One region of the Labrys monachus genome, then DNA from elsewhere that is predicted to be linked to it. Evidence: predicted binding sites of a transcription regulator. Region 1 holds the regulator's gene; the other holds the start of a gene.
The links. Region 1 encodes PhoB, which activates phosphate uptake and scavenging genes when phosphate is short. Its sites were predicted from a motif close to TGTCATNNANCTGTCAT; they were not measured.
Positions count from the first base shown of each region.

Region 1 (10,288 bases):
CTTCGACCGGCCGCGCCGCGACGAACGCGTCAGCGCCGAGGCCGGTGCGCGCCCGCCCGCCGGCGAGGCGCCGCGGGAAGAGCGCCGGGGGATCGAAGCTCGCGGGCCCCGTCCCGAAGGCGGCGGCGGCCGGCGCAACGGCCAGGACCGGCCGGGGAGCGACGCCCGGCCCGATCGGGGGCAGCGTCACGATCGCCCGGACCGCGACCGCGGCGATCGGGGCGGCGACCGCCCGCGCAACTGGTCGAGCGACGCCAAGCCGCAGGGGCGCGACAATCGTGCGCCGGACCCCAATTCGCCCTTCGCCAAGCTGCTGGCTCTCAAGGAGCAGATGCAGAATGGCAGGCCGGACAAGAAGTAGCGCATGACGTCCACGAGCCAGGATCGTCTTCGGATCGACAAATGGCTCTGGCGTGTGCGCGTCGCCAAGACGCGCACATCGGCCGCGAAACTGGTGGCGGACGGCTATGTCCGCATCAACGGGACCAAGACCGATTCGCCCGCCAAGACGGTGAAGGCGGGCGACGTGCTGACGATCGCCCTCGAACGCACCGTGCGCGTCTATCGCGTGCTCGAACTGGGCGGGCGGCGCGGCCCGGCGGCGGAGGCGCAGGCTTTATACGAGGACCTTTCGCCCGAGCCGCCGCAGGGGTGAGGCAGGCATGGGTGCTCGACAATCCGTATATTCATACCATATTGAACCGATGATCCGCGACGCCTTCAGCGGCGGAGAATATCAGGGCGGCCATGCTGACCAACAAGGGTAAATACGGACTCAAGGCTCTGGCGCATCTGGCCGGCCTGCCGACCGGCGAGACGGCGCAGAGCCAGGAGATCGCGGAAGCCAACCAGATCCCCAAGAAATTCCTCGACGCGATCCTCGGCGAGCTGCGGGTCGCCGGGATCGTCCGCAGCAAGAAGGGCAAGGGCGGCGGCTATATGCTGGCGCGCGACGCCAGCCAGATCAGCGTCGGCAACGCCATCCGCGTGCTGGACGGGCCGCTCGCCCCGATCGCCTGCGCCAGCCGCACCGCCTATCAGCCTTGCACCGACTGCCCGGATGTTCCAAGCTGCACGGTGCGCCTGCTGATGCAGAAGGTGCGCGACATATCCTCCAATCTCCTCGACAACACCTCCGTCGAGGAAATGCGCCAGGCCGCTCTCGGCGAACAGGCGCTGAGCTACTCGATCTGACGGTCAATCCGGTCATTTACGCGGCGATCTGAGGCAGGGGCGGCACTGCGCGTCCCGACCTGTTTGCCTGGAACTACGGAGAGCATTGATGGAAAAGCGTGCAATTGGACGATCCGATCTGATGGTGGCCCCGCTCGGGCTGGGCGGCAACGTCTTCGGCTGGAGCGCGGACGAGAAGGCCTCGTTCGCGGTTCTCGATGCCTTCGTCGATGCGGGCTTCAATCTCGTCGACACCGCCGACGTCTATTCGGCCTGGGCCCCCGGCAACCAGGGCGGCGAGTCGGAGACGGTGATCGGCAAATGGATGAAGGAGCGCGGCAACCGCGATGCGATCGTGCTGACCACCAAGGTCGGCTCGGAAATGGGCCCGGGCAAGAAGGGCCTGTCCCGCAGCTATATCACCAGCGCCGTCGAGGCATCGCTGCGCCGCCTGCAGACCGACTATATCGACCTCTATCTCTCCCATTGGGAGGATCCCGAGACGCCGCTGGAAGAGACGCTCGGCATCTACGCCGATCTGGTCAAGGCCGGCAAGGTCAGGGTGATCGGCAATTCCAACCACAGCGCCAACACGATGTTCAAGGCGCTGGCGATCAGCGCCAAGGAAGGCTGGCCGCGGTTCGAGAACCTGCAGACGCATTACAATCTCTATGACCGCGCCGGCTACGAGGCCGAGCTGGAGCCGTTCTGCCTCAAGAACGAGATCGGCGTGACCAGCTATTTCTCGCTCGCCAAGGGCTTCCTGTCGGGCAAATATCGCTCGGAAGCCGATTTCTCCAAGAGCGCGGCCCGTGGCGGCGGCATGGCCGACTACCTCAACGAGCGCGGCCTGCGCATCCTCGACGCGCTCGACGCCGTGGCGAAGGCCAAGGGGGCGACGCCCGCGCAGATCGCCATCGCCTGGCTGATCGCCCGGCCCGGCCTCGTCGCGCCGATCGCCAGCGCCACCAGCGTCGCCCAGCTCGGCGATCTCATCGCCGCGACCGCCCTGTCCCTCAACGGCGCGGAAATCGAGCAGCTCAACAAGGCGAGCGCCTATTGAAGGCGCCGGGGGATCACCGCGCGTGCGACGGAGGGCCGGTCTCCGGCCTTCCAGTCGACCGGTGATCGCCGACGCCCCGCGGATTGTCGCCCGCGGGGCGCCGCACCATCAGTTCTGCTTGGAAAAGGTCTCGTCGAACGAATAGCCCGCGCCGCGGACGGTGCGGATGGGATCGATCTCGCGCGTGCGGTTCATCGCCTTGCGCAGGCGCCCGACATGCACGTCGACGGTGCGCTCGTCGATATAGACGTCACGGCCCCATACGCTGTCGAGCAGTTGCTCGCGGGCGAAGACGCGGCCGGGCGCCTGCATCAGGAATTCGAGCAGGCGAAATTCGGTCGGCCCGAGCCGGATCTCGCGCGTGCCGCGATGGACCCGCTTGGTCTCGCGGTCGAGGGAGATGTCGCCAGCCTTCAGGAGCGAGGCGACGTGATCGGGCTTGGCGCGGCGCAGCAGGGCGCGGACGCGGGCCGACAGCTCGGGCACCGAGAAGGGCTTCACCACATAGTCGTCGGCACCGGTGGCGAGCCCCCGGACGCGCTCGGTCTCTTCGCCGCGCGCCGTGAGCATGATCACCGGCAGCCGCTCCGTCTCCGGGCGCATGCGGATGCGGCGGCACAGTTCGATGCCGGACAGGCCCGGCAGCATCCAGTCGAGCAGCACCAGATCGGGGATGCTTTCGCGAAGGCGGATCTCCGCCTCGTCGCCGCGCGCCACGCTGTCGACCTCGTAGCCCTCGGCTTCGAGATTGTAGCGCAGCAGCAGCGTCAACGCTTCTTCGTCTTCGACGATCAGAACCTTGGCAGGCATAGGCCTCCCCCAGCATTGGCTCCGGAGGGCCGCCCGGCCGTCCGGAGGGGATTTGCGATGAAAGAGGGACCGGCGGCCGGCGGCCGGTTACCGCCTCCCGCCTTCACTTGACGGGAATGGGCAGGTCGACCAGCGAGGTGCTGGTGTCGTTCTTCGGGCGTTCGCCGGCCGGCGATTCGCCGGTGACGAGATAATGCACGGTTTCCGCGATGTTGGTGGCGTGGTCGCCGATCCGCTCGATGTTCTTGGCGCAGAACAGCAGATGGGTGCAGAAGCCGATATTGCGCGGATCCTCCATCATGTAGGTCAGCAATTCGCGGAAGAGCGAGGTGTACATCGCGTCGATCTCGCCGTCGGAGCGCCAGACGGACAGGGCCTCCTCGACATTGCGCTGGGCGAAGGCGTCGAGAACCTGCTTGAGCTGCTCGAGCACCAGATCGGCCATGTGATCGAAGCCGCCGAACAGCTGCACCGGCTGCATGTGGCCGTTGATGGCGACCACGCGCTTGGCGACGTTCTTGCCGAGATCGCCGATGCGCTCGAGGTCGTTGGCCACGCGCAGGGCCGAGACGATCTCGCGCAGGTCGAGGGCGAGGGGGCCGCGCTTGGCAATGACGAGGATGGCGCGGTCCTCGACCTGACGCTGCAGCCGGTCGATGCTGAGATCGAGCTCGATCACGGCCTGCGCCCGCAGGGTGTCCCGCTTGAGCAAGGCCTCGACGCTGTCGGCTACGCTCTTTTCGGCATAGCCGCCCATTTCGGCGATCATGTTGCGCAGTTCCCGCAATTCCTGATCGAAGGACGTAACGATGTGGTCGGACATGCCGCTCTCCCAATGTCGTGTGTCGGTGCCGGCGGCCCGCCGGCCCGGCCGGTTGCCGGTCAGCCGAAGCGGCCCGTGATGTAATCCTGCGTGCGGCTGTCGTCGGGCCTGGTGAAGATCTTGTTGGTCGGCCCGGCTTCGATGAGATTGCCGAGATAGAAGAACGCCGTCACGTCGGCGCAGCGTGCGGCCTGCTGCATGTTGTGCGTGACGATGACGATGGTGAAATCCCGCTTCAACTCGTCGATCAGCTCTTCGATCTTGGCGGTCGAGATCGGATCGAGGGCGGAGGTCGGCTCGTCAAGAAGGACCACTTCCGGCTTCACCGCGATGGTGCGGGCGATGCACAGGCGCTGCTGCTGGCCGCCGGACAGGCCGAGCGCCGACGTGTTGAGCCGGTCCTTGACCTCGTTCCAGAGGGCGGCCTTGGTCAGGCACCACTCCACGCGCTTGTCCATATCGGCCTTGCCGATACTCTCGTGCAGGCGCACGCCGAAGGCGATATTGTCATAGATCGACATCGGGAAGGGCGTCGGCTTCTGGAACACCATGCCGATGCGCGCCCGCAGCACGGCGGGGTCGATTTCCTTGCCGATGACGTTCTGGCCGTCGAGCAGCACCTTTCCCTCGGCGCGCTGGCCCGGATAGAGATCATACATCCGGTTGAGGACGCGCAGGAGGGTCGACTTGCCGCAACCCGACGGGCCGATCATGGCGGTGACACGGCGTTCGCCCATGTCGAGATTGATGCCCTTGAGCGCATGCTTGTCGCCGTAGAAGAAGTCGAGGGCTTCGACCTTGAGCTTGATCGCTGCATTCGGATCGAGGGCGGGACGGTCGGCAACCGCAATCGAGGCGTTGGAAGAAGAGGACATGGGAGCACTCATTTCTTGGGGGCGAGCACGACGCGGGTGATGATGTTCAGGGCCAGGACGCCGGCAGTGATGAGGAGCGCGCCGGCCCAGGCGATCGAGACCTGCGCCGGATCCGGCACCTGGGCGAGCTGGTTGATGGCGGCCGGAAGGCTTGGGAAAGCCTGGCCGAGATCGAATGTCAGGTTCGGGTTGCCGAAGGCGGTGAAGAGCAGCGGGGCGGTCTCGCCGGCGGCGCGGGCCAGCGAGAGCAGGATGCCCGTCACGATGCCCGTGCGGGCCGCCCGCCACGTCACCGATACGATCACCTTCCACATCGGCGCGCCCAGGGCGAAGGCGGCCTCGCGCAGGCCGATCGGCACCAGCGACAGCATGTCCTCCGTGGTGCGGACGACGACCGGCATGATGATGATGGCAAGCGCCACGACGCCCGACCAGCCGGAGAACCCGCCGGTCGGCACCACCACCATCTGGTAGACGAACAGGCCGATCAGGATCGAGGGGGCCGAGAGCAGGATGTCGTTGATGAAGCGCACCGCCGCGGCGAAGCGGCTGCCGCGTCCGGCCTCGGCCAGATAGGTGCCGGCCATGATGCCGATCGGCGCGCCGATCACCAGAGCGAGGGCCACCATCAGAAGGCTGCCGACGATGGCGTTGAGCAGGCCGCCGTCGGAAATGGCCTTGGTGAAGATATCGCTGCTCAAGGCGGGGAGGCCGCGCTGGAGCAGAGTGAACAGAATCCAGGCGAGCGCGATCAGCGAGATCACGGCGAAGGCGCTGGATATGGCCTTCATCGTGTAGTCGACGGAACGGCGGCGTGCGAGGCGGTCCATGATGTTTCCTCTCGTCCTATTTGACGCCGGTGCGAACGAGCAGGCGGGAGATCGCGAGCACGATGAAGGAGATCACGAAGAGCACGAAGCCGAGTTCGAGCAGCGACTGGTTGCGCAGCGAGCCGGCCGGTGCGTCCGGGAATTCATTGGCGATGGTCGAGGCGATGGTCGAGCCGGAGGCGAACAGCGAGGCCGAGATGCGGTTGGCGTTGCCGATCACATAGGTGACGGCCATGGTCTCGCCCAGCGCGCGGCCGAAGCCGAGCATGGTGGCGCCGACCAGGGCAGTGCGCCCATAGGGCACCGAGACGTTGCGGAACACCTCATAGGTGGTGCATCCCACGCCATAGGCCGATTCCTTCAGCATCGTCGGGACGGCTTCGATGATCTCCACGAACATCGCGGTGATGAAGGGGATCACCATGAAGGCGAGGATGATGCCGGCGGTGAGCATGCCGAGGCCGCTGGCCGGCCCCTTGAAGAGATAGGTGAGCACCGGTATGTGCGAGAACAGCGCGATCAGCGGCGGTTCGACATAGGCGGCCATCAGCGGCACCACGACCACTACGCCCCACATGCCGAAGATGATGGACGGCACGGCGGCGAGAAGCTGGATCGCCATGCCGATCGGGCGGCGCAGGCTGACCGGGGCGATCTCCGTCAGGAAGAAGGCGATGCCGAAGGACATCGGCATGGCGATGATCAGCGCCAGGATGCCGGTGAACAGCGTGCCGTAGATCATGACGCCGGCGCCGAAATTCTCGGTGACCGGATTCCACACCGTCGACCAGTAGAAGCTCGGGCCGAAATGCGACAGGGCCGGCCAGCCGCCATAGAACAGCAGCACGACGATCGAGGCCAGCAGGATCAGGATCAGGCCGCTGCAGCCATAGAGGGCTGCCTTGAAGATGGGGTCGAGACCTGCGCCAGGCACATGTCTCGCACCGGGCGAGGGGGCGCCCCGGGCGACTTCGGATGCGACGGCACCCCTGTCCATCGAACTCTCTGCAATGGCGCTCATGTGATTTTCCTGCCGCGAAACGACGAGCCTCCGGCGCCTGGGCGCCGGAGGCCGGAACATGTCTTAGTTGGTGAGGACGGGCTTGCCGTCGGGACCCTTGACCTCGGCCTTCCAGGCGGAATGGATCGAGGTCACGACTTCCTTCGGCAGCGTGATGTAATGGAGCTTCTCGGCGGCCGGAGCGCCGTCCTTGTAGGCCCATTCGAAGAACTTCATGACCGCAGCCGACTTCGCCGCGTCCTTGGGATCCTTCGGCAGCAGGATGAAGGTGGTGGAGACGATCGGCCAGGAATTGTCGCCGTCGACATTGACCATGGAAACGGCGAAATCCTTCGCGTTCTTCCAGTCGGCCTTGGCGGCGGCCGCCTTGAAGGTCTCGAGGCTCGGCTTGAGGACCTTGCCGGCCTTGTTCTTCAGTTCAGTGGTCGTCAGGTGGTTTTCGGCGGCATAGGCGTATTCGACATAGCCGATGGCGCCCTTGGTGTTCTTGACCGAGGCGGCGACGCCGTCATTGCCCTTGGCGCCCGAGCCCGCGGCCCACTGCACCGAGGTGGCGGCGCCGACATTGGACTTCCAGTCAGGGCTGACGCCGGCCAGATAGGAGGTGAACACGAAGGTCGTGCCCGATCCGTCCGAACGATAGACGGGAGCGATGTCGAGATCCGGCAGCGTCACGCCCTTGTTGAGCGCGGCGATCGCCGGGTCGTTCCACTTGGTGATCTTGCCGAGATAGATCTGGGCGATGAGGTCGCCGTCGAGTTGGAGCTGGTCGGAGGAGATGCCGTCCAGGTTGACGATCGGCACGATGGCGCCGACGACCGTGGGGAACTGCAGGATCTTGGCGGAGACGAGCTTCTCCGGCGCCATCGGGGCGTCGGAAGCGCCGAAATCGACGGTACGGTTGGTGATCTGCGTCTGACCGCCGCCCGAGCCGATCGCCTGATAGTTCACCGCGTTGCCGGTCTTGGCTTTGTATTCGGAAGCCCACGCATTGTAGACGGGGGCCGGGAAGGTGCCGCCGGCACCGGTGATGTCGGCAGCATAGGCGGTGGTCGCAGCGATCGTGCTCGAAAGCGCGACAGAAGCCGCCAGCGCAAGGAATGAAAGCTTCACGGGATGTCTCCGTTATCGTGAAAGCAGCCGCCCCAATCGTCTTCCGATTGCAAGCCCTGCCTACGGGCAACTCCTAAAAGTCGCCAGCAACGCTTCTATGACAAGAGGGCTATCGTTTTATGACAAGGAATGTATATAAATATCATATGGTTAGGTGTTTTTGTCCCTTTCGTGTAACGAAAAATACCTCCGCCTTGGACCCAGGGGGCGCGAGAGGCCGTGCTTTCGGCCCGGAAATGCCTGCCCGCGAGGGCCCATCAGCGCGACGAGCCGCTTGATCGGGGGTGTCGCAACATTAATTCGCGTTAAGGTTGCGTTCTTTATCCGAGCTGGTCGATGCGGACGGAGAAGGCGGCTCCCTCGCCCGGTACGCTTTCGATCACCAGGCGGCCGCGATGGCGCGCCACGATATGCTTGACGATGGCCAGGCCGAGGCCTGTGCCGCCCTTCTCGCGTGATTTCGCCACGTCGACGCGATAGAAACGCTCGGTCAGGCGAGGCACGTGCTCGGCCTCGATGCCGGGGCCGTAGTCGCGCACCGTCACCACCGCCTCGGCGCCCTTGCCGCGGGCGCGGGGCTGCGATTCCAGGGTGATCTCGACCTTGCCGCCGGACGCACCATATTTGATCGCGTTCTCGACGAGGTTCTCGAACACCCGAATCAGCTCGTCGCGTTCGCCGAGGACTTCCAGGGCGGGAAGGCGCTTGTCGATCGTCAGCGCCACACCCCGATCTTCCGCCAGCGGCGCCAGCGTGTCGGCGACATGGCCGACGACGATGTTGAGGTCGATCGGCTTGTCCGGTCGGACATGGGCGTTGAGCTCGATGCGCGAGAGCGACAGGAGGTCGTCGATGAGGCGCGACATGCGGTTGGCCTGCGCGCGCATGATGTCGAGGAATTTCTCGCGCGCCGCCGCGTCGTTGCGGGCCGGGCCCTGCAGCGTCTCGACGAAGCCGAGCAGGGAGGCCAGGGGCGTTCGCAGCTCATGGCTGGCATTGGCGACGAAATCGACGCGCATCTGCTCCACCCGCTGGCGCTGGGTGACGTCGCGCAGGACGATCACCACGAAATCGGTCTTTCCCGCGGCGCCGGCGATCGTGGATATCTGCGCCTCGACCGCGCGGTCGACGGGAACGCGTTCGGCATATTGGATCAGCCGGCTGGCGCCGCTTTCGGTGGCGAGGCGGATGGCGTCGATCAGCTCGGGGACGCGCAGGGCGAAGGTCAGCGCTTCCGACACCCTGAGATTGGGCACCAGGTCGCGGGCATGGCGGTTGAAGTGCCGGACGGCGAGATTGGCGTCGAGCACGATGACGGGGTCCGGTATGGCCGAGACGAGCGCTTCGAAGGAAGGCTTGGGGCCGTCCGCCGGCTGAGGCGGCAGCGAGCCGTCGTCATGCGCGCCGCCTTGCGGCAGCAGGCCGGCAATGCCCACGATGATCGCCCAGCCCGCCAGCCCGTGCCACAGACTGACCCCGTCCCACAGCACGAAGCTGGCCAGGACGAGCGACGACGCCAGGAGCAGCCATCGGCGCGCCCAGAGCTGATGCAGAATGGTCGTGTTCGAGCCCACGCCCGCAGCTACACCGCGCCTTGCCTGTTTCGTCAAGAGGCGGGAAAGTTCCAGCGCCATCGACATAGCAGCTTCCCCCCTTGGCCGACGGCCGATGGAAGGGAGGATCGGCACCCGTTCATCCGCCGCGTCGTGGAAATATCTTCACCGGAAGTGTAGTGAAATTGACGACAGTTTGACGACAGGCGGGAGGGCGGCATGACAAAGCAGGGGAAGACAAAGCAGCGGGGAGGAAAGAAGGAAGGGAGCGGTCTGGCGGCGGCGATCGCCGCCTTCCATATCGACGACGCCGAGCTCGCGCCCGAAATCGAGCGGGCCGCCTTCGCCTCCGGCGGCTATCCCCATGCCGGCAAGCTCGGGGGCTCCCTCTACAAGGCGCAGCTCCTGGCCCTGCAGATCGAGCTCCAGAAGGCGCAGACCTGGGTCGAGGAGCAAGGGGAACGGGTGGTGATCGTGTTCGAGGGACGCGATGCCGCCGGCAAGGGCGGTTCCATCCACCGTTTCACCCAGCACCTCAATTCGCGCCTCGTGCGCATCGCCGCGCTGCCCAAGCCGTCGCCGGCAGAGCTGGGACAATGGTATTTCCAGCGCTACGTCACGCATATGCCGACACGCGGCGAGATCGTCATCTTCGACCGCTCCTGGTACAACCGCGGCGGCGTCGAGCCGGTCCTGGGGTTCTGCAAGCCCGAGCAGACCAAGCAGTTCCTGCATGAGGCGCCCCATTTCGAGGCCATGCTGGCGCGTGACGGCATACGTCTGTTCAAGCTCTTCCTCACCATCGGTCAGGCCATGCAGCTCAAACGCCTCCATGCCCGTCGCGCCGATCCGCTGAAGCGGTGGAAATTGTCCGAGGTGGACTACAAGGCCGTCGAAAAATGGGAGCCCTATTCGCAGGCCTACGACACCATGCTGGAGCAGACCGACACCGTCGACGCGCCCTGGACCATCGTCAAGGGCAACGACAAGCGCCGGACGCGGCTGGCGGTGATCCGCCGGGTGCTGG
Region 1 is NZ_JAUSVK010000001.1:2,446,878-2,457,165, forward strand. It holds gene J3R73_RS11030 (DEAD/DEAH box helicase) at 1-361, shown strand, start outside; gene J3R73_RS11035 (RNA-binding S4 domain-containing protein) at 365-655, shown strand; gene J3R73_RS11040 (RrF2 family transcriptional regulator) at 748-1,194, shown strand; gene J3R73_RS11045 (aldo/keto reductase) at 1,283-2,236, shown strand; gene phoB (phosphate regulon transcriptional regulator PhoB) at 2,345-3,046, opposite strand; gene phoU (phosphate signaling complex protein PhoU) at 3,150-3,869, opposite strand; gene pstB (phosphate ABC transporter ATP-binding protein PstB) at 3,929-4,744, opposite strand; gene pstA (phosphate ABC transporter permease PstA) at 4,753-5,574, opposite strand; gene pstC (phosphate ABC transporter permease subunit PstC) at 5,591-6,571, opposite strand; gene pstS (phosphate ABC transporter substrate-binding protein PstS) at 6,659-7,708, opposite strand; gene J3R73_RS11080 (ATP-binding protein) at 8,029-9,282, opposite strand; gene ppk2 (polyphosphate kinase 2) at 9,481-10,288, shown strand, end outside.

Region 2 (10,288 bases), 2.3 Mb from region 1:
ATCCCATGCCGCCCATGCCGCCATTGCCGGGCGCAGGCGCGGCGTCCCGGACGGGGACATCGGCGATCATCACTTCGGCGGTGATCAGCAGCGCCGCGATCGAGCCGGCGTCCTGCAAGGCGGTCCGCACCACCTTGGCGGGATCGACGATGCCAGCCTTGATCATGTCGACATAGGTCTCGGTCTGCGCATCGAAGCCCTGGTTGTGATCCGTGGCGTCGGTGAGCTTGCCCACGACGATCGAACCCTCGACGCCGGCATTCTCGACGATCTGCCGGATCGGAGCCGTCAGCGCCCGCAGCACGATCGAAATGCCGGCGGTGACGTCGGCATTATCGCCCGTCAGCGAAGCCAGCACCGTCCTGGCGCGCAGCAGCGCCACGCCGCCGCCCGGCACGATGCCTTCCTCGACCGCCGCGCGGGTCGCGTTGAGCGCATCGTCGATGCGGTCCTTCTTTTCCTTGACCTCGATCTCGGTCGAGCCGCCGACACGGATCACCGCGACACCGCCGGCGAGCTTGGCCAGGCGTTCCTGCAGCTTCTCCTTGTCATAGTCGGAGGTCGTCTCCTCGATCTGCCCCTTGATCTGCTGGACGCGCGCCGAAATGGCGTCCTTGTCGCCGGCACCGTCGACGATGGTTGTCGTGTCCTTCTCGATCAGCACGCGCTTGGCGCGGCCGAGCATCTCGATCGTGACGTTCTCAAGCTTGATGCCGAGATCCTCGGAGACCAGCTGGCCGGCGGTGAGGACCGCGATGTCCTCCAGCATGGCCTTGCGCCGATCGCCGAAACCGGGGGCCTTGACGGCGGCGACCTTGAGGCCGCCGCGCAGCTTGTTGACCACGAGGGTCGCCAGCGCTTCGCCCTCGACATCCTCGGAAATGATGACGAGCGGACTGCCGCTCTGGACGACGGCCTCGAGGATCGGCAGCAGCGCCTGCAGGTTGCCGAGCTTCTTCTCGTGGATGAGGATGTAGGGATCCTCCATCTCCACCCGCATCTTCTCGGCATTGGTGATGAAATAGGGCGAGAGATAGCCGCGGTCGAACTGCATGCCCTCGACGACGTCGAGCTCCGTGTCGGCGGTCTTGGCCTCCTCGACGGTGATGACGCCTTCGGTGCCGACCTTGTCCATCGCCTTGGCGATCATCTCGCCGACGGTGGCATCGCCGTTGGCGGCGATGGTGCCGACCTGCACGATTTCGCCCGAGGACTGCACCTTCCTGGCCCGCGCCTGGATTTCCTTGACCACGGCGGCGATGCCGAGATCGATGCCGCGCTTGAGATCCATCGGGTTGAGGCCGGCGGCGACGAGCTTGGCGCCCTCGCGCAGGATCGAGGCGGCGAGCACGGTCGCCGTGGTGGTGCCGTCGCCGGCGAGATCGTTGGTCTTGGAGGCGACCTCGCGCACCATCTGCGCGCCCATGTTCTCGAACTTGTCGACGAGCTCGATTTCCTTGGCGACGGTGACGCCGTCCTTGGTGATGCGCGGCGCGCCATAGGCCTTGTCGATGATGACGTTGCGGCCCTTGGGGCCGAGCGTCACCTTGACGGCATTGTTGAGCAGCTCGACGCCGCGGAGCATGCGGTCGCGGGCATCGGTGCCGAATTTGATTTCCTTGGCAGACATGGTGTTGGTCCAGTTCGGTCTCGAGAGGAGGGGATCGGAAATCGGCTTCAGCCGGCCTTGACGGCCGGAACGGCTTTTTCGACGATACCCATGACGTCGGCTTCCTTCATGATGAGGAGCACCTCACCGTCGATCCTGATCTCGGTGCCCGACCATTTGCCGAACAGGATGGCGTCGCCGGTCTTGACGTCCGGCGGAATCCGCCTGCCGCTTTCGTCCCGCAGGCCCGGGCCGACGGCGATCACTTCGCCTTCCTGCGGCTTTTCCTTCGCCGTATCGGGGATGATGATCCCGCCCTTGGATTTCAGATCGCCTTCCGCAGGCCGAATGACGATGCGGTCGTGAAGTGGGCGGAATTTCATCAGGAGGTTCTTTCTGCGGTCAGCACTCGTGGCCACCGCAGCCCCTACATAGGGCTTTTGGCACTCGGATGATAGGAGTGCCAAAATTATATTCTGGCGGGTGAAAAATACTTGGAACTTATAATCCCGCTCCTTCGGCCGGGGTGCCGCCCGATCCGCAGGGGCAGACGACTATTTCATTGAATTCACCGCCGCTTTTATTTGACCGTTTGAACAATATAAATCCGGACCGGTGGAAAAAACACTCTCGCCTTGATCGAACCTCAATCAGGGAGTATCAATTGAAGTCGTTGATTTGGCCGATTTGGCTTTTGCGGTGTCAGAGACCCGGGACCCGCCATTCATCACCGAATTTCGACAGCGAACGCATAGCGCCGATCCGGCGCGCGCATCGTCCTGTCCGATCCGGGAAGATCCCCGCTCCGGAGAGACCGGCGGCATCGGGGTCGTCGCGGTTCCGACGGCGCGATGCAGGAGGCGCATCCGCGTGCTCCTGCGGAGATCCCGACCATGACCAGTCGTACCACGCAGACCGTCGTCCACTTCTCGTCCGCCTTCCGGCTGACGGGTTTCGACGCGCCGCAACCGGCGGGAGACTATCGCGTCGACCACGACGAAGAATTGATCGAAGGAGCCTCCTGGCTCGCATGGCGCCGCGTCGGCGCCTTCATCCACCTGCCCGCCATCGCCGCGCGGGCCTCGACGCGACAAATGGTGCCGATCATTCCGGCAGACCTCGAAGCGGCGCTCGAAAAGGACCACCGACCCTCATGACCGCAAAAACCACCCTCCCCTCCGGCGCCCATCCGGACCGGCGCGCGACCGGCAGCCACCTCTTCGCCGTCGGACAGCTGGTCCGCCTGAGGCATGGCCACGGATCGCGGTCCGGCGCCGCCGACCTCTATCGGATCACCGCCGTGCTGCCGCCGGGCGAGAACGCGTCACCGCAATATCGCATCCGCAGCGACGGCGAGAGCCATGAGCGGGTGACGACCGAGGATCGCCTGGAGGCTGTCGCCGCCGCCACGACGGGCCGCGGCGCCGCGCTCATCGAAAGAACGTTCGGCTAGGCGGCAAAAGGCATCGCCCTGGCCTGAAGGCGCCTCGGGCCAGCGGGTCCCGCCGGCGGCGCAGGCCGGCGCCCCCAGGCCATGACGCTCCGGCGGAACGGACATCCAAGTGATGAAGATCATCGTCGAGTTCTACCGTACCCGCGAGGCCGACGACGCCCATGCCGTGCTCGGCCGCGTGACGGACGAAGCGCATGACCTGGACGACGCGATCGACCTTGGGCGGCGGCTGGCGCTGACCCTCGACATGCCGCAGCGCCCGGACGCCATGACGATCACCGCCGCAGAAGGCGGGACACTCTATTCCGGCGTCCTCGATGCCGCCCCTCCGAAGAAAGGAAAGCCGACATCATGAACGACCGACGCGACGCCTGCGGGCGCCGACGACACGATGCCGCCGCCATCCCTCAATCGAGATGGGAGCCGCAAGGCCGACTGCGCCCTGCCGCTCCATGCCGCATCGGCCCGCTCATGATCCCGCCGCCCTCGCCCTCCAATCCGCCTTCCCGCCACCCCCATCCCACCCCACCGACCGCCGGCTTCCGGCGGCCGATCCACGCGCCCAGGAACTTTCCATGCTGATCCGCTACGGTTATGAGATCTCGCTGAACTGCCAGCAGCCGACCGCGTTGGTGTGTCTGCTGTCGGTCCATGAGGATCGCGCCGCAGACATGCGAGTGCCGGAAACGGTCTTCACCACCCCCGACGTCCCGACATCGACCTATCGCGACCTCTTCGGCAACCGATGCCGGCGGCTCGTCGCGCCGGCGGGCGACCTGACGATCTGGGGCGACGCCACCATCGAGGACAACGGTCAGCCGGACCCGGTGCTGCCCGACGCCCGGGAACTCCCGGTGCAGGACCTCCCCGACGATTGCCTGACCTATCTCATGGGCAGCCGCTATTGCGAAACCGATCGCCTCAGCCAGACGGCGTGGGATATTTTCGGCGCGGTCCCCCCCGGATGGGGCCGGGTGCAGGCGATCTGCGATTTCGTGCACAACCATATCCGCTTCGACTACATGCAGGCGCGATCGACCCGCACCGCCTTCGAATCCTTCCACGAGCGCATCGGCGTGTGCCGCGACTTTGCGCATCTCGCCGTCACCTTCTGCCGCTGCCTCAACATCCCCGCGCGCTACGTCAACGGCCATCTCGGCGACATCGGCGTTCCCGTGGTCGATCCGATGGACTTCAGCGCCTGGATCGAGGTGTTTCTGGACGGCGCCTGGCATACGTTCGATCCGCGCAACAACGTGCCCCGGATCGGCAGGATCGTGGTGGCGCGCGGCCGGGATGCCGCCGACGTGCCGCTCATCAATTCCTTCGGACCGCATGTCCTGAAGGGATTTCGGGTCTGGACCTACGAGGTTCCGAACCTGCAATAGGCGCGGGCCGGACGGCCGTGCTCCGGCAGGGCGACATGCATCCCCCTGCCGAGGCGCGGCGCACCTGTCCGCGCTTGCTCCGGCGGGCGCGAATGCCGCGCCCGCTCCTGCTTGGTCAAAGCCAAAGGCTCAGAGCCCGAGTTCGCGTAGATAAGCGAGCCGCGCGACAAAGCCGGTGTTGCTGAAGTCGGTGAAGACGCCGTCCACGCCGAGGCGGAAGAAGTGCAGATATTCCTGCTGCGGGTCGCCCTGATAGGAGCCGGCGAGGTACTTCTTCTCGTTGCGGAAGGTGAAGACGTGGACGAAGAGCCCCGCCTTGTGGGCGTCGGCGATGACGCTGGTGGGGGCCTGCACCGTCGCATCGGAGGTCGAGCCCGTATAGGGCGTGCCGTCCGCGTTCTTGTCCTTCCAGGGCACCACCTTCACCGGCACGATCTGCGGCTTCCACGGGCCGATGCCGTCGGCATAGGTCCTGATCTCGGCGAGGCCGGCCGGCGTCAGCATCGCATCGTACCAGCGCGGGTCGCCGGCGAGCGTCCAGTCATAGGGGCGGCTGTCGGTGATCTCGTTGTAGACGACGCTGCCGGTCTTGAGATCGACGTCATAGGCGTCGATCAGCTGGACGATCCTGGTCTCCAGGCCGTGGCTGCGCATATATTTCAGGCTGCCCGGCTCGAAGCTCTGCACAAAGATCGGCGCATCCTTCGAATTGAGGCCGTTATCCCTGATGATCTTGATCATCGCGTCTTCGAGCGGATGGCTGCCGGGCGCCCCGCAGCCATTGGCGATCGCCTGCTCGTCGTTCCAGGTCGGGTTCTTGGATTCGGGATAGACGGCGATCGGACGCCCGGTCTGGCGGCTCTTCTCCTTGGCGAGGTCGATGATCTCCTGGAAGCTCAGGATCGGGAACTTGCCGTTGAATTCCTTGGGACGCTCGGCGGCGGCGTCATAGGTCGTGCCGGCGAGCCATTTCTTCAGTTCGGCCATGGTGAAGTCGGTGATCGACCAGTCGTTGGTGTGGTCCTCGCCGTCGACGATCAGCGATTTGAGCACCGATTTGGGATCGGCGGGATCGGTGAGGTCGGTCAGATAGTCGGACGGGCCGCTGCCGGCCGTCGCCGGCCACTTCACCTTGACCATGACGCCAGGCACGGTGCGCTTGCGCGCCGCGACCTCGGGATTGGCCTTGGCGACGTCGGCGATGTCGGTGTTGTCGCTGAGCCAGGGATTGTGGCGCGCGACCAGCACGCAATCCTTGGTGAGATGCAGGTCTTCCTCGAAGGCATCGGTGCCGATGGCCGCCGCCGTGTCGTAGGAGGGCTGGGTCTCCTCGGGCATCAGCCCGGGCAGGCCGCGATGGCCGATGACGAGCGGCTGCTTACCGTCCAGGGTCAGGAAGGGCCTGACCTGCGACCCGGCACCCGCCTGTGCAGGATTATCCTGCGCCGAAGCCTGCAATGCCAGGCACAGGACCATCACCGTGGACCCCGCCAGCACACGGCCCAATCCGCCGAACTTGCTCATGTCGTCCCCTTGTCATCCGGTAAACGCCGGCTGCCCCTGCGGCGCCGACACCCGGGCTTCATGGCCGAGCTGTCTGACGGGGGCATGACGGGCCGGGCCGGCGCGGGCGGCGGGAGGCCGATGTCCTCGATAAGATTGCAGCCGGCAGCCGGAGTCCGGCATGATGGCGCCACATTCGCACGATTCAGAACGCATCCCTGAAACTGGAACCGAACATCATGTCAGAAGCCGTGCTGGAGCCCGTGCGCCTCGCCGACTACCGCGTTCCGGCCTTTCTCATCGATACGGTTCACCTGGACATCCGGCTCGACAGGACGCGGACGCGCATCGTCGCCACCCTCGCCATGCGGCCCAATGCCGCTGCCGACAGCCCCGCCCCCCTGGAACTGGACGGCGACGGGCTCGACTTCGTCGCCGCGACGCTGGACGGCCGCGCCCTGCCGCCCGAGGCCTTTTCGGTTTCCGCGCAGCGCTTCACCTTGGCGGCCCCTCCGCAGGGCCCCTTCGTCCTCGCCATCGAGACGGTGCTCGATCCCTCCGCCAACACCCAGCTGATGGGGCTCTACCGCTCCAATGCCTGCTATTGCACGCAATGCGAGGCGGAAGGCTTTCGGCGCATCACCTATTTCCTCGACCGCCCGGACGTGCTCTCCGTCTACACGACGCGCATCGAAGCGAGGCGCGACGAGGCGCCGACGCTGCTCGCCAACGGCAACCGCATCGAGGCGGGCGTGCTCGGCGACGGCCGCCATTTCGCGGTGTGGCACGATCCCTTTCCCAAGCCGTCCTATCTGTTCGCCATGGTGGCCGGCGACCTCGCCGTCATGCGCGACCGCTTCACCACCCGCTCCGGACGCGAGGTCACCCTGGAGATCCATGTCGAGCACGGCAAGCAGGAGCGCTGCGCCTATGCCATGGACGCGCTGAAGCGCTCCATGCGCTGGGACGAGGAGGCCTTCGGGCGGGAATACGACCTCGATATCTTCATGATCGTCGCCGTATCCGACTTCAACATGGGCGCGATGGAGAACAAGGGCCTCAACGTCTTCAACGACAAATATGTGCTGGCCCTGCCCGAGACGGCCACGGACCAGGACTACGCCAATATCGAGGCGATCATCGCCCACGAATATTTCCACAACTGGACGGGCAACCGCATCACCTGCCGGGACTGGTTCCAGCTCTGCCTGAAGGAAGGCCTGACCGTATTCCGCGACCAGGAATTCTCCTCCGACCAGCGTTCGCGGCCGGTCAAGCGCATCGCCGACGTGAAGACCCTGCGCGCCCAGCAATTCGCCGAGGACGGCGGCCCTCTCGCCCATCCGGTCCGGCCGGAAGTCTACAGCGAAATCAACAATTTCTACACGGCCACCGTCTATGAGAAGGGCGCCGAGGTCGTGCGGATGCTCAAGACCCTGGTCGGCGATGCCGCCTTCGCTGCCGGCATGGATCTCTATTTCGTCCGTCATGACGGCCAGGCCGTCACCATCGAGGATTTCATCGCCTGCTTCGCCGAGGCGAGCGGACGCGACCTCGGCCAGTTCATGCTGTGGTACCGGCAATCGGGCACGCCAGAAATCGCGGCGGAAGGCCGCTGGGACGAGGCATCCGCGACCTATACCCTCACCCTGCGCCAGACCTTGCCGCCCACGCCCGGCCAGCCGCAGAAGGAGCCGATGCTGTTCCCGATCCGCCTCGGCCTCGTGGGCGGCGCAGGCGACCTGCCGATCACACTCGAGGGCCGGCCGTTCGAGGGCGTCGTCGCCTTCGGCAGACCGGCGCAGGAATTCGTCTTCGGCAATGTCGCCGAAAAGCCGGTCCCCTCGCTGCTGCGCGGCTTCTCGGCGCCGGTGAAGCTCGTGCTCGACCTCGGCGAGGACGACATGCTCACGCTCCTGGCGCGCGACAGCGACCCGTTCAATCGCTGGCAGGCCGCCCAGAACTATGCGACGCGGGTGCTGCTGCGGCTCGTCGCCGATCCCTCCTCGCCTCTCGATCCGCGCTTCGTCGAGGCGGTGCGCAGGATCCTCGCGGAGGGCCGGCGCGATCCGGCCTTCGGCGCCCTGTGCCTGGCCTTGCCGAGCGAGGCCGATCTCGCGCGGGAGATCGGCCGCGATGTCGATCCCGACGCCATTCACCGCGCCCGGCAGGGCCTGCGCGCCGCCCTGAGCCGGGTGCTCGCCGCCGACCTCGCCCACGCGGTCGAGACCCTGGTGGTCGACGGCCTCTATTCGCCGCAGGCCCGCGACGCCGGCCTGCGCTCGCTGCGCAACGTCGCGCTCGACCTCGCCTGCGCCGGCGGCGGGACGGCGGCGCTGGAACGGGCGCAGGCCCAGTTCGACGGCTCCGACAACATGACGGATCGGATGGCGGCGCTGACCACGCTGGCCTTCTCCGCCACCGCGGCCGGCGAACGGGCGCTGGCACGGTTCCACGAGCGCTACGGCGACGATCCGCTGGTGGTCGACAAATGGCTGAGCGTGCAGGCCATGATCCCGCATGAATCGACGCTCGCCCGCGTGAAGGAGTTGATGCGCCACCCCGCCTTCTCGCTGCACAACCCCAATCGCGTCCGCGCCCTCGTCGGCGCCTTTTCCAGCGGCAACCAGACGCAGTTCAACCGGCCGGACGGGGAAGGCTATCGCCTGCTCCGCGACGTCGTGCTGACCATCGATCCGAAGAACCCGCAACTCGCCGCCCGGCTGCTCGGCGCCTTCAAGGCCTGGCGTGCCCTTGAAAGTGGAAGGCGCGCTCTGGCTGAAGCTTCCCTTAGGGAGATCGTCGCCCGTCCCTCGCTATCCCGCGACGTGGCCGATATCGCCGGCAGGGCTCTGGCATGATGACTGAAGGCGCAAATCATCCCGGCCGTTTCAGTTTGAAGGGCCAGCGCCCGTCGCAATTTTATACGATGGAGTCCGATAAATATATTGCAATGACCAAATGCTCTCGGGTGCAATACTCTCGATGCCGTCGTGATAGTCGGCGTCAGTAGCGGCGGCTGCCGGTACTCGAAGAGGACAGCCGGCAACGTCAATATGTTGAGGCGAAAGCACTTCGCACTGCAACATCTAGTCGTTGAACATTGTTTGGCCGCCGAATAGACGGGAATCGCACGTTTTTTGCCCGCGGCTAGACACAAATAATTAAAAAAGAGTTCACGGCCGGTCTGGACAAATCAGCGCAACGTTGATTCTTATAGAGACACCAACGCGGGAGCTGTGGATGGCCACGCCCCGCTCTATCTCCAAGTAGCTGGAAGGGCTGAGGAATGGCGCGTGCAAACGCGACAGGAGCATTTTCGCGTGCGCCCGACATACGCGGCCATGCAAGAATGCTGATCTGCCCGACATATCGCCGTCTGCTCAGCATGGAACCGCTGCTGCGCAAGACGGTGCCGATTCTCATCGTCGCCTTTCTGGTCACGATGGCGCTCGCCGCCTTCATCCAGGCGCGCGACATGCGCAGCCGCATGATCGACGACGCTGGCGGCAATCTCGATTTGGTGGTCTCCGTCGCGGCCGCCAAGCTGAGCGCCATCGTCGCCCGGACCGGCAAGGCCCCTGTCATGGCCGCGATCTCCGCGCCGGAATCGATCACGCTCGCCATCGTCACGCCGCAGGGCCGGCCGCTCGACCAGACCGGCCATGCCGGCGACCTCATCCGCGCCGTCGGCAGTCTCGCCAACGGCCAGACCCTCGTCACGCTCGACGGCGATCCGCTGCTCGCCTCGATCGGTAGCAGCGAAGGCTTCCGCATCATCGCCGCCGAGCCGCTCGGGGACATCCTCGCCCGCTGGTACACGCTCGTCGCCCTGCTCACCCTGTTCACCGTCACCACCGGCGGCGTCCTCCTCATCCTGGGCTTCGCCTATTACTGGCAGGCGTCGCGGGCGAGGCGGGCGGACGATATCTACAACGCCGTGCGGGAGAGGCTCGAAACGGCGCTCAGCCGCGGCCGTTCGGGCCTGTGGGACTGGGACCTCGACGCCGGCCGGGTGTTCTGGTCGGATTCGATGTTCCAGCTGCTCGGCTACGAACCGCAGGACGATCTGCTCGTCCATGACGATATCGACCGCCTCATCCATGTCGACGACGGCGGGCTGCAATCGCTTTCGGCCGAGCTGCGCGCCAAGAATCCCCCCGTGCTGATCGACCGGCGCTTCCGCATGCGCTGCGCCAATGGCGAGTGGATCTGCGTCCGGGCGCGGGGCGAACTGGTTTTCGGCCCGCGCGGCGGCAAAAGGCTCATCGGCATCGTCGTCGACGAGACGGAGGAGCGCCGCTTCGCCGAGAAGACCCAACGCGCCGACCTGCG
Region 2 is NZ_JAUSVK010000001.1:4,710,274-4,720,561, forward strand. It holds gene groL (chaperonin GroEL) at 1-1,630, opposite strand, end outside; gene J3R73_RS21535 (co-chaperone GroES) at 1,678-1,992, opposite strand; gene J3R73_RS21540 (hypothetical protein) at 2,503-2,766, shown strand; gene J3R73_RS21545 (hypothetical protein) at 2,763-3,062, shown strand; gene J3R73_RS21550 (RNA-binding protein) at 3,175-3,417, shown strand; gene J3R73_RS21555 (transglutaminase-like domain-containing protein) at 3,638-4,450, shown strand; gene J3R73_RS21560 (glycerophosphodiester phosphodiesterase family protein) at 4,580-5,974, opposite strand; gene pepN (aminopeptidase N) at 6,193-8,814, shown strand; gene J3R73_RS21570 (PAS domain-containing sensor histidine kinase) at 9,342-10,288, shown strand, end outside.
Region 2: the regulator PhoB is predicted to act here: its motif matches at 6,048-6,064, upstream of J3R73_RS21560 (glycerophosphodiester phosphodiesterase family protein).